4 regions of the Glaciecola sp. MF2-115 genome follow, and region 3 is predicted to be linked to each of the others. Evidence: predicted binding sites of a transcription regulator. Region 3 holds the regulator's gene; each other region holds the start of a gene.

Region 1 (4,024 bases), on a different contig from region 3:
GTACTCACCCAATCAAATTGTTCCTTGGTTAGTTGAGTATCACGCAACATACGGCTCAAACCAACGATGCCATTTAGGGGCGTTCGAAGCTCGTGGCTAATGGTTGCGATGAATTTCGTTTTATCTTTACTTGCTTGCGCAATGGCACTTTCTGCTTGTTTACGCTCCGTCATATCTCGACCAAAGGCAAGCAAACCTAAGCGCTGACCATCTTGATCAAAAAATGGTACTTTTCGCATTTCAAAATAGCGTCGACGGCCATCAGCAAACTGAAGCCACAACTCTTCGGTCAAGCTAGCATTGGTTTCTAGAACTTCATTGTCACTGGCTGCCACTTGCTTAGCTAATTGTTCGTTGTATACCTGATGTGGCGTTAAGCCTAATAGCTCAGCTTCTGTTTTACCCGTTAACTCTTCGGCAACGCGATTACAGCCGGCAAATCGACCTTCTTCGTTTCGGTAGTAAATTAAATCTGGTGAAGCATCAATAATCGAGCGAGTAAGAGTTGATAAACGTCGCGCCTGCATCTCTTGCTCGGACTTTTCCTTTATTTCACGTTCAAGCTCTTCAAAAACGCTCTCTCTTTCTAATTGTGCATTGCGTCTTTGCTCAATTTCGTAATTCAGTTGTCGAATGTTATTTTGTAACTCACGATTCAAAATAACATCATGCTTGCGCAGTCTCTCTAACTGACTTACCGCTTCTTCCAAATTAATTCGGCTATGTTCAAGTTGTTTAATCAGTTCACTAAAAAAATATAGTACCCAAGGCGCACTCAAGAGTGTCAGTACCACAGCGCTAACAAAATCGTCTGGTTCTATTTGGCTACCTAGACTGACTCTTATAAGGTACGAGCCAGCAAGCGTGAAAAAAAGCGTAAAAACAACAAACAGAATACTGATTTTTAAAGTGCCAAAACGGTCAACAAATTTTGCAAATTTGATAGCCCATGAGTCATTTGGTGATTTTATATGCATGTAAAGAGATCGTCTAAATCTGAAGATAGGCCGCTATGCTACCAAGAATGCAAAATAAGTGACAATAAAGAAGTAAGATACAACTCAGTTATTAGTAAAAGCCCTATTTATTATGCAGTTCAAATTGCATGAAAATGCAAAGCACATCATAATTTAAAACCAAAATAATCTAAGATTAAGCTTCACATTCCGCTAGCCAAGTTTAGTCTGAAAATAGCTAAACACTTGCTTACAGTGACTTTAGCAACCCTTTATATGCAAATTAATAGGTATCTTCAAGCAGTATTCATAAAATAAATGTTCATATTATGACTGTTTATAATTGATTTTATTTGCTGGAGTATGTATTTTATCCACCCGCCTTTTTTGAATAAAAATTCGCGTTTAGTGAATACCAAGGCAGAACAGATTTACAGTCAATTGATATTAGGACATTCAGTCATTAACAATTGAAAGAAATACAGTGGCTTGCCGCTTTTTTAACAAGTATCACGCTTTGTTCAAGGACAACGTGCCTCAATAGTCAATACTGACTGCTGAGGAAGGAGAATTTATGAGTTTGTATCATCAGAAAGATTCAAAAGACAATTGTGGTTTTGGACTAATTGCACATACGACGGGTGAAGCAAGTCACCAATTAGTCAAAACGGCAATTGAAGGTCTAGATCGTATGCAGCACCGAGGTGGTGTCGCTGCAGATGGAAAAACTGGTGATGGCTGTGGGCTCCTTCTACAAAAGCCCGATGCGTTTTACAGGAAAATTGCCGAGAGTAAAGGCTGGAAGCTGAGCAAAGACTACGGCGTAGGAATGGTGTTCTTGAGCCAAAATCCAACCTTAGCCGAACAATCACGCCAAATACTAAATGAAGAAATTGAACGTGAAATGCTCCCTATCTTGGGTTGGAGAGTTGTTCCGGTCGATCGCAAGGTATTGGGTGATTTAGCACTAACTGGTGTTCCACAAATTGAACAGGTTTTTGTTAACTGTCCTTCAGGTTGGAGATCTGAAGATTTAGAGCGCCGCCTATATATGGCAAGACGACGCGCTGAAAAAAGACTAATAGATGATCCAGACTTTTATGTTGCTTGCTTATCGGGCCTCGTTACTGTTTATAAAGGTTTGGTCATGCCAAAGGATTTGCCAGCCTTTTACCATGATCTTGCTGATGAAAACCTTCAATCCAGTATTTGTGTATTCCACCAGCGTTTTTCAACCAACACGCTTCCAATGTGGCCACTTGCTCAGCCTTTTAGATTTTTAGCACATAACGGTGAAATCAACACAATTAAAGGTAACCGCGATTGGGCCGCAGCTCGAATGGGCAAGTTTGCAACACCTTTAATACCGGATCTAATGCAAGCAGCGCCATTCGTAAATACTGAAGGTTCTGACTCTAGCTCTCTCGATAACATGCTTGAACTATTTCTAGCTGGCGGTATGGACTTGTTCCGTGCCATGCGACTACTGGTTCCACCTGCTTATCAAAATAACAAAACCATGGGTGAAAAACTGCGTTCATTTTACGAGTTTAATTCCATGCATATGGAGCCGTGGGATGGCCCTGCAGGTATCGTTCTAACCAATGGACGTCATGTTGCATGTAACTTAGATAGAAATGGCTTACGCCCTGCCCGTTACGTTATTACCAAAGATGGCTTGATCACCTTAGCTTCAGAAATTGGAATTTGGGATTACAAACAAGAGGATGTCATTGAAAAAGGCCGTGTTGGTCCAGGTGAAATGTTAGCTGTCGATACCTACACTGGTAAAATTTGGCGTAGTAACGAAATTGACGAAGATCTGCAATCTCGCCATCCGTATAAAGAATGGTTAGATAGCCACATCAAACACCTTGTTCCTGTTGAATTAGCGGATCATAGTAAAATTGGTCAGCGCGCCTTTGATGACAACAAAATGGCCACTTATCACAAATTGCATGGCTATAGTTATGAAGAGATGCAGCAAATAATCAAAGTCCTTGCAAAGGACGGTCAAGAAGCGGTTGGTTCGATGGGTGATGACACCCCAATGGCTGTTATGTCATCAAACAGTCGCACTTTGTATGATTATTTTAGACAACAGTTTGCACAGGTAACAAACCCTCCTATTGATTCATTGCGTGAAAATCATGTTATGTCATTGGCCACATGTATTGGCCGTGAGCAAAACGTTTTTAACGAAACAAGTGGTTATGCAAACCGTGTGCTTTTTGAATCCCCTATTCTGATGTACACCGACTTAAAGCAACTACGAGAGTTGGATGACGAGCATTATCACAATGAAAAAATTCAATTAAATTATAAGCCTGAAGAAGGTCTTGCCGCTGCAATTACTCGTATTTGTAATGAAGTAGAAGAAGCCGTGAGAGAAAGAAATGCTGTTTTTGTGGTATTAACTGACCGAGACATTAGCCCAGATAAGCTTCCTATCCCTGCAGCGATGGCAGTGGGAGCTGTGCAAAGACGTTTAGTCGATAACGCATTGCGCTGCGATGCAAATATTGTAGTAGAAACCGCATCAGCAAGAGATCCACATCATTTTGCCGTTTTGATTGGCTTGGGCGCTACCGCAATTTATCCCTTCCTTGCTTATGAAACTATTGAGCAGATGGTCGAAAATAAAGAGATAGATCTAACGGCGATGCAAGCGGTGATGAATTATCGCAAAGGCATTAATAAAGGCTTGTACAAAATTATGTCGAAAATGGGCATTAGTACAATTGCTAGCTACCGTAGCTCAAAGTTATTTGAAGCCGTAGGTATTAACAGTGAAGTAATTGCACTTTGTTTTAGAGGAGTCCCCAGCCGTATTCAGGGTGCGTCGTTTAACGATTTCGAACAAGACATAATAAACTTATCAAGGGTCGCTTGGTTAAAACGTAAAACCATTTCTCATGGCGGATTGCTTAAGTATGTGCATGGCGGTGAATACCATGCCTACAACCCTGATGTTGTTACTTCCTTACAGAAAGCCGTTGTTAGTGGCAAATACGAAGACTATAAAGTTTATAGCAGTTTGGTGAACGATAGAGCACCTGCTCACATGC
Region 2 (4,024 bases), on a different contig from region 3:
CCCTATCGAGGGTTCGAATCCCTCTCTCTCCGCCATTCTTTAATGGTATAAATGTGACGTTAATAAGAGTAAGCTTGAAAGCTCATTCGATTTAACACAGTACGATAGAAATACTACGCGCATGTAGCTCAGCTGGATAGAGTACCTGGCTACGAACCAGGCGGTCGGAGGTTCGAATCCTTCCATGCGCGCCATATCACAGCCTTAGAGGCTGATTAAAAACCTTAGCGAAAGCTGAGGTTTTTTTTTGCTTAATTAAAAGTTTGAAAAACTTCAGTCTATTCATTTGAGCACTTTGTTTATCGAGGCTTCTATTCTTCTACTAGCTTGATAATTCTGCTTCTTATGCTCTGTTGAATAGAACAAGTACATGGTTTATTCTAGTTTTATATCACTCTTCCCAATAGCAAAATGAGCAAAGGAATATGAAACTGTGCCAGATGAATTAGAACAAGCAATAGCGCATTTTAATGCAAACAATTTTTCTAGTGCTAAAAAGAGCCTCAAAAAGATAAAAGCTAATTCATTTACAAAAAGAAAGTTAGAATTTGCCATTTTGCTCAAGGAAGAAAAATATCAAAAATGTCTCCCTATTGGTAAAAGGCTACTAACTGAAACAAATGATTCTGCTGAAGTTGTCGAAATTGCCAATAGCATGGCGCGATGCTGTATTAATTTAGGAGATGCAGCGAGTGCAGAACATTACTTTGAATTGTCGATTGCAAAAAACAGTTCAGTTAGTAATGGTGAAAGTCTAATACATCTTCTCAAACTATACTCATTGAGAGATCATTTGGTTAATATTGAAAAACTAGCACCAAAAGCACTAGGGTGGGAAAGGCATTCTATTGAGGCGCAAATGCTATTGTTAGAAAGTGCCTCGAAGTTTGGTTCCAAGTTACTTGTGGAGGAACGAGTAAGAAAGTTATTTTTAGAGCTTGAAAAATTAGATAGAGAACAGTTTGCTACCTTCATAGATTACCTAATTGGTTTAGGTGTCGACGACTTGAGAGAGATTGCGTGTGAGAAGTATGAGAAAAAGTTTCAAACTGTTGTTTTATCGAACAGAGTGGATGGTTTATTAAAAGATAATAAGATAGTTGAGGCACTTGAAACACTACAAATGCATGCTGACTCCAATAAATCAGTAAGACATCAACAGTTGTTGGCGAAAGTTTTTCATAGCAATGGGGATTACGCGTCGGCATTCAATGCTTGGGAAACGGCTGGTAGCATACGTAAGTCTCGAGATGCTTCTATAAAAATACATTTAAATAAAGCTAAAAAAAGATATAGTGAATATAAAGGACTAATTCCAAAGCTTCAGAACAGCAGTGACTTCATGCAAGGTGAAGAGGGAAAAAATTATGTATTCATCTTTGGTTTTCCACGATCAGGAACTACCTTATTAGATAATGTACTTGATACTCAAGTTAATTTGCTGGTTCTCAGTGAAAGGAAAATACTGCCATCTGCTGCAAACGTCATGAAAAATTTTGGTAAAAAGCACCCAAAAGACATTTGGAACCTAAGCGATGAAGAGTTAGTGATTTTACGTGAGCGATATATTGATATCATCGAGAATGAGCAAGGTTACTCAATTCCAGAATCAGGAATTGTTGTGGAAAAAAATCCACACTTTACGGAGCAATTGCCTCTAATCAAAAAATTATTTCCAGGTGCAAAGTTAATTCTCACCATAAGGCATCCATTAGATGTTTGCTTAAGTTGTTTACAACAAAATTTCACTATGAATTCATATAATGCCCATATGTTAAGTATGCAAGATATTGTGGCTCACTATGTTTCAACTTTTACATTGTTGGAAAGGTATGAACAAGAATTAGGCATAAAGGTTCATTGTGTAAAATATGAGGACTTGGTTGAAGATTTGGCTGGTGAAATGGAGAAGGTGTTCGATTTCATTGGATTCAAAGCAGATAATACTTATTTGAACTTTCATACACACGCAGGCGAAAAATATGTAACCAGTGCTTCGAGAGGTCAAACTAATCAACCTCTTTATCAATCTTCGAAATATAAATGGAAGAAATATGAAGAGCAATTGAAGCCATATATCCCTGATTTGAAGTACTTTATTGATAAGTACGGTTATAATACCTAGTCAGCTTGATATAATTCTTTTTGAGTTTAATAAGTTGTTAAAAATTCGTAAAAATTGCATAAAAATTAAATATAATATCGAATGAGTGCATAAAAATAGGTTTTTATGCGCGTTTGAAACGTTTTTAGATTGTATTTACTTTAGCCTCATGCTATTTAAGCTAGCTTGATTTTCGAAGTATTTAAAAAGGAACAGCTATGCCAACACAAATGACCGAGCAATTAGCAGAAGCAGGCGTTTTACTCGGCGTTGGTATGTCGGTGGTATTTGCATTCTTAATATTGTTGATTGGCGGCATACAGGCAATCGCATGGTATTGTCGCAAATTTCCTTCTGCAGAAATTGTGCAGGCATCTCCCCGTCATCGCCCCACTCAAAATCAATCAAACACAAATAATAAAGCGACATCGTCAGTGAGCCCTCAAATAGCAGCAGCTATTACCGCAGCTGTTCATACGCACAGACATACAACTTTAAAGCCATAGGGAACACATTATGTCCAATTCATTAAAAATCACCGAACTGGTCCTGCGCGACGCGCATCAATCTCTGCTGGCAACGCGCATGCGTTTAGAAGATATGCTTCCTATCGCAGCTAAATTGGATGATGTTGGTTATTGGTCTGTGGAATCTTGGGGCGGAGCAACCTTTGATTCTTGTATTCGCTATTTAGGTGAAGATCCTTGGGAGCGTATTCGCGCGCTTAAAGCAGCAATGCCTAAAACGAAGCAACAAATGTTGTTGCGTGGTCAAAACTTACTTGGTTACAGGCATTATGCCGATGACGTCGTCGAGAAGTTCGTCGAGCGAGCTCATACCAATGGCGTTGATGTATTCCGTATTTTTGATGCGATGAACGATGTTCGCAATCTTGAGACTGCCGTTAAATCTGCAATTAAAGTTGGCGCGCATGCTCAAGGTACAATTTCTTACACAGTAAGCCCAGTGCACAACCTGCAGCTTTGGCTAGATATGGCAAAACGTCTCGAAGATATGGGTGTGCACTCAATATGTATTAAAGACATGGCGGGCTTATTAAAGCCATATGATTGCGAAGCACTTATATCAGGCCTCAAAGAAACAGTTAATGTGCCAATTGCCATGCAGTGCCATGCAACAACTGGCTTAAGCACTGCAAGCTACCAAAAAGCCATTGATGCCGGTATTGATATGCTAGATACGGCGGTCTCTTCTATGAGCATGACTTATGGACACACTGCAACCGAGACAATGGTGTCTATAGTTGAAGGCACCGACCGTGATACTGGCTTGGATATTGAAAAGCTTGCCGAAATTTCTGCTTATTTCCGCGAAGTGCGTAAAAAGTATGCGCAGTTTGAAGGTTCATTGAAAGGCGTGGATGCACGAATCCTAATTGCTCAAGTTCCTGGCGGCATGTTGACCAACATGGAAGGCCAGCTAAGAGAGCAGGGAGCTGAAGATAAGTTTGATGAAGTGCTTCTTGAAATACCAAAAGTGCGTGAAGATCTTGGCTTTATTCCTTTAGTCACACCTACTTCGCAAATTGTTGGTACACAAGCTGTGCTGAATGTTCTCACAGGAGAGCGTTACAAAAGCATCACCAAAGAAACCGCTGGTGTCCTGAAAGGTGAATATGGTGCGACAGCGGCACCAGTTAATAAAGAATTACAAGATCGGGTTTTAGAAGGTGCGGAACCTATCACTTGTCGCCCTGCAGATAACATCGAACCAGAATTAGAAAAATTAGAAGCTGAATTGGATGAACTGACAGAGCAAAAATCACTCCGTATCGCAAAAGATAAAATTGATGACGTTCTCACTTATGCACTGTTCCCGCAAATTGGTTTGAAGTTCATTGAGAATCGAGATAACCCAAGTGCATTTGAACCTGTTCCTACAACAGAACTACCTGTCGTT
Region 3 (4,024 bases):
TTCGTAAAGAGGGCTCGTCTAGTTACAGTGACAATGACATTGCTACGCTTGAAAGAGCAATGATGGTGACGATTACAGGTATAGCGATTGGTTTGCGTAATACAGGCTAACTAAGCTTTTTATCTTTGTTTATCAGGCCGCTATCTTAGCGGCCTTTTTAATACGCATAAAAAAGCCGACAACACTTTATATCAGTTCAGTCGGCTTAATCTATTTATATGTCCTTAGCACCGCTTATACTTCACAGCGCTAAAAAACGTTGACGTTTACGCGTTTACGAAATCAACACCTAGTTTGATATCGCCACGTAATCCATCAAGCATTGCGTTCTTAGCATTTTCTTCAAAATCACTTAAATCGCCGTATGGTAGAATTTCTTCAACGCCGTTTTTGCCTAAACGCACAGGGTGCGCAAAGAATTCAGCATCGTCAGAACCATCTACTTGAACATAAGTGTATTCGATAACAGCTTCGCCTTGCATTGCCGCTACTAGTGATAAGCAGAAACGTGCAGCCGCTTGACCCATAGACAATGTTGCAGATCCGCCGCCCGCTTTCGCTTCAACAACTTCTGTACCTGCATTCTGAATGCGTGTTGTTAGCGATGCGACTTCTTCATCAGTGAAGCTTACGCCGTCAACCTGTGAAAGAAGTGGAAGAATAGTTGTACCTGAGTGGCCACCAATAACTGGAACGTGAACATCTGTTGTGCTCAAGCCTTTCAGCTCAGCGACAAACGTTTCTGCTCGGATAACATCTAATGTTGTTACACCAAACAATTTGTTTTTGTCGTAAACGCCTTTCGCTTTCAGCGTTTCTGCAGCGATAGCAACCGTCGTGTTTACTGGGTTAGTGATAACGCCAATGCACGCTTTTGGACAGTTGTCAGCAATGGCTTCAACAAGATTTTTAATGATGCCTGCGTTGATATTGAACAAATCAGAACGGTCCATGCCTGGCTTTCTTGGAACGCCAGCAGGAATTAATACAATGTCACAACCTGTTAATGCGTCAGCTAGTTCATCTTTACCATGACCAGAAACAGCAACATCAGTTGGTATATGGCTTAAATCAACAGCAACACCTGGAACAACTGGTGCAACGTCATACAAAGCTAGCTCAGAGCCAGCAGGTAATTGTGTTTTTAGTAATAATGATAATGCTTGACCAATACCACCAGCGGCGCCTAATACAGCTACCTTCATAAGATTCTCCTGTTAATTAAAGCTTTTATTTGCGGGCGTCACAATAATCTAAATACGCTCAGATCTCAATCACCCGATAGTCTTATCCTTGTTTTTATCCGTGTTTTTACCCTTACCGTCACAGCATGTTAACAACAATTACATTTTACCAACATAATTCTAGTACAATCGTTTGCGAAAATACCCCCTCTGATGCAAAATACGCAGTCATCATAAAATAGGCTTTCATTAATATGTCATCAAACAAACAAGACGCCCTAATTAAATCATTTAAAGAGCTTTTAAAAACCGAAAGTTATGGTTCACAGGGTGAAATTGTTAATGCCTTGAAAGAGGCTGGTTTTGACAATATTAGTCAATCCAAAGTATCACGCATGCTCAGTAAATTTGGCGCTGTTCGCACGCGAAACGCTCGTGGCGAGATGGTGTACTGTCTGCCTCCAGAGTTGGGTATGCCAACCGCAAAAAGTCCGCTTAAACAATTAGTGTTGGATATTGTGCATAACAATGTCATGGTGATTATTAGAACCAGCCCCGGCGCCGCACAATTGATCGCACGACTACTCGATTCATTGAGTCATACTGATGGCGTTCTCGGCACAATCGCAGGAGATGACACCATTTTCATAGCACCTGCAGACATTACCGAAATTGAAGAGCTTCGCCAACGTGTTGAAGACCTATTTGAGAGTGTCTAAACCAATAGCGTAAAGTGCATTCTTTTTAAGACCATAATGTGCAGCTGTGATAGCAGCTGCTTTTTTAAGCGGTAACTCTTTAGCCAACAAAGCCAATAAAGAAAGCGCTTCCTGCGATGCCCCATCACTTTGCAAGTTATTTGGACAATAGATCATCAAAACGAACTCACCCTTTTGATGAACGGGATCTGCTTCCAGCCAAGCTAAAATTTCTTCGGCTTTGCCTTGCTTATAAGTTTCGAAGGTTTTACTGATTTCTTTTGCTAATACTAACTCATGATCTTCTTGTAGGTTTTCATAACAAGCAGCAACAGTATCGCGTATCCGTCTAGGAGCTTCGTAGAAAACGGTCGTACATCCTGAATTAGTTAAGGACTTTAGTACCTCAGCTTTAGCTTGCTGTTTAACTGGTAAAAAGCCATGAAACGTGAATTTATCTGTGGGCAAGCCCGACGCACTCAAGGCGGTTGTAAGCGCGCACGGTCCTGGCAAGGCAATCACTGGAATGCCCTTTTCACGACAGTCACGTACAAATATAAAGCCAGGGTCACTGATGAGTGGCGTGCCTGCATCAGATACTAAAGCAATATTTTGGCCTTCGAGTAGTTTTGAGGTCAACTGATTCGAACGTGCAGCTTCATTATGATCGTGCATTGAAATTGTCGATGTACTAATTGAATAGTGAGAAAGCAGCCGTGATGTGTGTCGCGTATCTTCAGCGGCGATAAGATCTACCTCATTTAATACGGCTAGGGCACGCGCACTGAGATCTGACAAATTGCCAATGGGAGTCGGAACAATAAATAAGGTACCGGATGTGGTCATAATCTGTATTTTTCTTTTTAAAATAAATATATAAGGTTGTGGCTAATTGCGATTCAATTCACAAGAAACCAAGATAACGACAATATTACACTACTTTCGGCTTTCGCTTTTACACTTTATAAACCTACTTTAGGACAGAATATAATAAAGTTGATAGATATTTGGCTGAGCATGAGTAAACTATCACTATATTAGTTATTTGAGAGCGCTTGTGAACGGAATTTTCAATCTACGGACTTATTTAAGTGTCATATTCATTTTGGTGTTTTTGGCTAGTTGTGCCAGCCAACCCAAAGTTGTGGATAAAAAGCCTGTCGAAAAAGAGAGTAAGCCCACTAAAGAAGTCACTCTAAATAATGCTGAACTTGCTTTAAAAAAGGCTGAGTCTGAGTGGTTGAAGAATCGTGATATCAACCAACGAAACGCTTTGTTATTAGCCGCGGCTCAAGATTTTCAAACGGGTGGCGAATGTGGCAGAGCCGATATCATTATCGCGAACATTGAACCCTTTTTAGAGGATCCACTTCAACAACAATATTCATCACTACTTAAAGCTGAGTGTGTGCTTATTCAACACTACGCATCGGGCTTAAGTAATGAATTAATTCCAACTCCTATCGATACAATGATCGGATGGTTAGCCTCAATCACTGCCGACCCTTTAATCTCTAGGAAAGAAGTGCTCATTGCACATTTGGCAGCTTTACATGAACGTTGGGATTTAGCGACTAACGTTCTCAGCCAACAATTAAGAGCCGATAGCCCACTCAATCAACAACAAGAGCAATTGCTGTGGAAATGGTTTTTAAAGTCTTCTAAATCAACTCAGAACACTTTAGGTCGAAGCTCTGAATTTATGCGCGCTTATTCATCCCTAGCAAACATCCTTGAAGACGAAAACCTCACTGACTCTAGCAGGCAACAGGCGATTCAGTATTGGCAGCAACAATATCCTACGCACCCAATTTCAGTAAGTCTTCCTGAAGGGGTTCGTGGTTACCTGGATCAAAAGCTGAAAGAGGTTCGCAATATCGCAGTACTTTTGCCCTTAAGTGGACGTGTCCAAGTTCAGGGAGATGCGATTAAACAGGGGATTATGGCGGCTTACTTCGCGAAACTTGAAAATATAAACAAGAATAACCCTGGGCAAGTGATTCCTAACATTACCTTTTTAGATACGGGTTCTGAAAATAACGCATTTGTCAGTGACAAAATTACGCCTGAAGGCTTGATGGAATTTGACATAGTGATAGGGCCGTTATTGCGCGATCATGTCACTAAGGTTAAGAGCTTCAA
Region 4 (4,024 bases), on a different contig from region 3:
TGTTTCTTGTTTGATGAAAAAGGTCAATTCGTTGAAGGCTATTATATCGTTGGCCTCTTAGCGCAAGCGTTCTTAGCCAAGGAAAAGGGGGCCAGTATTATTTATGACCCACGCGTCTATTGGAATACTGAAGAAATTGTAAAAGCCAGTCAGGGCAAACCAATTAAATGTAAGACAGGGCATGCGTTCATTAAGGAAAGAATGCGCAAAGAAGATGCCGTTTACGGCGGTGAAATGAGTGCACATCATTATTTTAGAGACTTTGCATATTGTGATTCTGGGATGATCCCATGGTTATTAGTCGCTGAGTTATTATGCACAACAAAACAACCTTTATCTTCGCTGGTTGAAGCACGTATTAAGGCTTTTCCTTCCTCTGGAGAAATTAACTCAACGGTTGAAAATGCAGGTCTGACCATTAAGAAAGTGGTTGAGCATTACACGGCTCAAGCTCAAGTGATTGATAAGACAGATGGCATTGGTATGGAATTTGGCACATGGCGTTTTAACCTAAGAAAATCGAATACTGAACCTGTTATTCGACTCAATGTTGAATCAAGAGGGGATATTGCGTTAATGGAAGAAAAGACGAAGGAGCTTATGGCTCTTATTAGCGCTTGATAATTATTTTCGCATTTATCGCTTGTATAGTTAACTGCAAAATTTAGCAAAGGTCGGAAACAAGAAAGGCGCCAATCGGCGCCTTTCTTAATAGTTAGTAACAGTGTTTATTACTTTTTAATTGGTGTGTACTTACGTTGTTCTTCACCAGTGTATAACTGACGAGGACGACCAATTTTCTGTCCTGGTTGACTTAGCATTTCGTGCCAGTGAGATATCCAGCCAACTGTTCTTGAAAGTGCAAATATACATGTAAACATATTGGTAGGAATACCTATTGCTTTCAACACGATACCTGAATAGAAGTCGACATTAGGGAACAATTTCTTCTCTGCAAAGTACGGGTCACTAAGAGCAATTCGCTCTAGTTCCATCGCTACTTCTAGTAGAGGATCTTTCAAGTCAAGTTCCGCTAGCACTTCATGACAGCTTTCACGCATGACTGTGGCTCTTGGATCATGGTTTTTATAAACACGATGACCAAAGCCCATTAGACGGAACGGGTCAGACTTATCTTTAGCTCTTTCGATGAATTCAGGTATACGGTCAACCGTACCAATTTCTTCAAGCATTTCTAAGCAAGCTTCGTTTGCGCCGCCGTGAGCAGGGCCCCATAAAGAAGCAACACCAGCAGCAATACATGCATATGGGTTAGCACCAGATGAACCAGCTAATCTCACTGTTGAAGTCGATGCGTTTTGCTCATGATCTGCATGAAGGATGAAGATTCTGTCCATTGCACGTTCAACAGCTGGACTAATTTTGTAATCTTCGGCAGGTACAGAAAACATCATATTTAAGAAGTTTGCCGCATAGCTCAGTTCATTTGATGGGTACACAAAAGGCTGACCGACATTGTACTTATAGCACATAGCTACGAGAGTAGGCATTTTCGCTATGAGGCGGTGCGCACTGCGAAGGCGCTGCTCTTCACTATTTACATCTAAATCACTGTGATAAAAAGACGACATTGCGCCAACGGTGCCACATAGCATTGCCATTGGATGGGCATCATTTCTAAAACCGTGGAAAAACATATTAATCTGCTCGTGAACCATAGTGTGACGAGTGATTGTTTGCTTAAATGTTTGGTATTCTTCTTCTGAAGGAGCATGCCCATGCAATAACATATGACAAACTTCTAAATAGTCTGAATCTCGAGCCAATTCATCAATTGGGTAACCTCTGTGCAATAATACTCCTTTTGCACCATCGATGAACGTTATTGAAGATTCACATGAACCTGTTGCCATAAAACCGGGGTCGAAAGTGAAATAACCATTTGCGCCCAAAGATCTAATATCAATAACTGGGTGACCCGCTGTTCCTGTTAAAATAGGAAGCTCGATTTCTTTGTCACCAGCTTTTAAAATGGCTTTATCATTTGCCATGTAATGTTCTCCTCGTTAGTTCTCTAATATAACGTTGAAATCGACCAAATTGTTCACAACGTTAAGAAAAGTGCCGGTATTTGTACTGGTATTGGAGTAATAAGTCAATTTAAATGCACATTCGTCTAATAATTATTCCTTAATTATAGCGAGTTTACTAAGTATCAATAAATGTTTACGACTAAAGGCTTAATATGCAACTAAAAATTGTAATTTACGAGGCGGATTGTTATATTCAAACCCGCTAAATTAAAGGAAAGTATTTTATTTCAATTTAGCAATATATTATTCACAAATTGTTAACAGATAAATGGCGTTAATTCGCTTCAGAAAGTAAAACACACAACTCAGGTTATCGCATAAGCTTTCGAGTTTTATGCATCACCTACGAACGACAGGCATATTATTGTGAAGAAACAAAGACCGGTAAATTTAGATCTTAATACAATTACCTTTCCACCAGCAGCTATCTCGTCAATTCTCCACCGTGTGACAGGCGTGGCAATGTTTTTCGCGTTGCTATTTGTTATTTATGCGTGGGCTACTTCAGTTGCTTCAATCGATGGTTATAATTCGGTTTTAGCTATGATGGACGCTTGGTACGGAAAAGTCATTTCAATAGGTACCTTATCAGCGCTGTCTTACCACATTATCGGTGGAATCAGGCACGTTATTATGGATATGGGCTATTGGGAAGAACTTGACTCAGGAAATAACAGTGCACTCGCTGCAATGGGACTATGGGTGGTGTTAACTATCGTATTGGGAGTTGTATTATGGTAACGAATCAAGCATCAATTAAAAGAAACGGCATTCAAGATTACGTTTCTTTACGAGCAACAGCAGCGATTATCACTGCTTTCACGTTTTATATGGTGTATTTCTTCCTAACAACTCCTGTTGTTAGCTTTGAAGTATGGCAGGGTCTTTTTGCTAATATCTACATGAAGGCATTTACGCTCGCAGCTTTGATCTCAATCATGATTCATGTGCGTATAGGATTGTGGCAGGTGTTAACTGATTACATCAAGCCAACTGGTTTACGCGCCGGTCTTCAATTTGTTCTCAATCTTATTGCATTTGCGTATGTTGCAGTAGGTCTATTCGTTTTATGGGGTGTTTAATATGAGTTTACCCGTTCATGAGTTTGACGCGGTAGTAATCGGCGCTGGCGGCGCTGGGATGCGAGCAGCTTTGCAGATTTCAGAATCTGGAAAGTCATGCGCATTATTATCAAAAGTATTTCCAACCCGTTCTCATACGGTATCTGCACAAGGTGGTATTACCGTTGCGCTAGGTAATTCACATGAAGATAACTGGGAATGGCACATGTATGACACCGTGAAAGGGTCAGACTATATTGGTGATCAAGAAGCCATTGAATACATGTGTAAAACAGGTCCAGAAGCGATTATCGAAATGGAAAATATGGGCTTACCTTTCTCTCGTACTGAAGAAGGTAAAGTGTATCAGCGTCCATTCGGTGGTCAGTCAAAGAATTTTGGTGGTGAGCAAGCGGCAAGAACCGCTGCCGCTGCAGATAGAACAGGTCATGCCTTATTGCACTTGTTGTATCAACAAAATGTTAAAAATCGTACAAAAGTATTCAGCGAATGGTACGCGCTAGATTTAGTGAAAAACCAACAGGGTCAAGTGGTAGGTTGTACAGCTATCGATATTGAAACTGGTGAAGTGGTTTACTTTAAATCAAAAGCTGTCGTACTAGCTACCGGTGGTGCAGGTCGTATTTATGCATCAACTACAAATGCTCATATCAATACAGGTGATGGCGTTGGTATGGCACTTCGTGCTGGTGTGCCATTGCAAGATATGGAAATGTGGCAGTTCCACCCGACAGGTATTGCAGGTGCAGGTACGCTTGTAACTGAAGGTTGTCGAGGTGAGGGCGGTTACTTATTAAATAAAGACGGCGAACGTTTCATGGAACGTTATGCGCCAAACGCGAAAGACTTAGCAGGTCGTGACGTTGTTGCTCGTTCAATGATGACAGA

The links. Region 3 encodes ArgR, which controls arginine synthesis, uptake and breakdown. Its sites were predicted from a motif close to ANTGAATANNTATTCANT; they were not measured.
Region 1: gltB (glutamate synthase large subunit) is a predicted target of ArgR. The motif match lies at 1,364-1,381, and genes of this name have one in related genera.
Region 2: ACKLNX_RS13670 (OadG family protein) is a predicted target of ArgR. The motif match lies at 2,179-2,196, and genes of this name have one in related genera.
Region 4: ACKLNX_RS07545 (citrate synthase) is a predicted target of ArgR. The motif match lies at 2,115-2,132, and genes of this name have one in related genera.

Annotation. Positions count from the first base shown of each region.
Region 1 covers NZ_JBLBVM010000053.1:30,510-34,533, reverse strand. Annotated here, with positions in the region: gene arcB (aerobic respiration two-component sensor histidine kinase ArcB) at 1-977, opposite strand, end outside; gene gltB (glutamate synthase large subunit) at 1,531-4,024, shown strand, end outside.
Region 2 covers NZ_JBLBVM010000055.1:110,764-114,787, forward strand. Annotated here, with positions in the region: tRNA gene ACKLNX_RS13655 (tRNA-Ser) at 1-35, shown strand, start outside; tRNA gene ACKLNX_RS13660 (tRNA-Arg) at 118-194, shown strand; gene ACKLNX_RS13665 (sulfotransferase family protein) at 434-2,125, shown strand; gene ACKLNX_RS13670 (OadG family protein) at 2,323-2,610, shown strand; gene oadA (sodium-extruding oxaloacetate decarboxylase subunit alpha) at 2,621-4,024, shown strand, end outside.
Region 3 covers NZ_JBLBVM010000052.1:65,307-69,330, reverse strand. Annotated here, with positions in the region: gene ppc (phosphoenolpyruvate carboxylase) at 1-110, shown strand, start outside; gene mdh (malate dehydrogenase) at 267-1,205, opposite strand; gene argR (transcriptional regulator ArgR) at 1,439-1,903, shown strand; gene rsmI (16S rRNA (cytidine(1402)-2'-O)-methyltransferase) at 1,886-2,728, opposite strand; gene ACKLNX_RS10475 (penicillin-binding protein activator) at 2,940-4,024, shown strand, end outside.
Region 4 covers NZ_JBLBVM010000047.1:110,503-114,526, reverse strand. Annotated here, with positions in the region: gene ACKLNX_RS07550 (phosphomannomutase CpsG) at 1-621, shown strand, start outside; gene ACKLNX_RS07545 (citrate synthase) at 732-2,012, opposite strand; gene sdhC (succinate dehydrogenase, cytochrome b556 subunit) at 2,421-2,795, shown strand; gene sdhD (succinate dehydrogenase, hydrophobic membrane anchor protein) at 2,789-3,136, shown strand; gene sdhA (succinate dehydrogenase flavoprotein subunit) at 3,138-4,024, shown strand, end outside.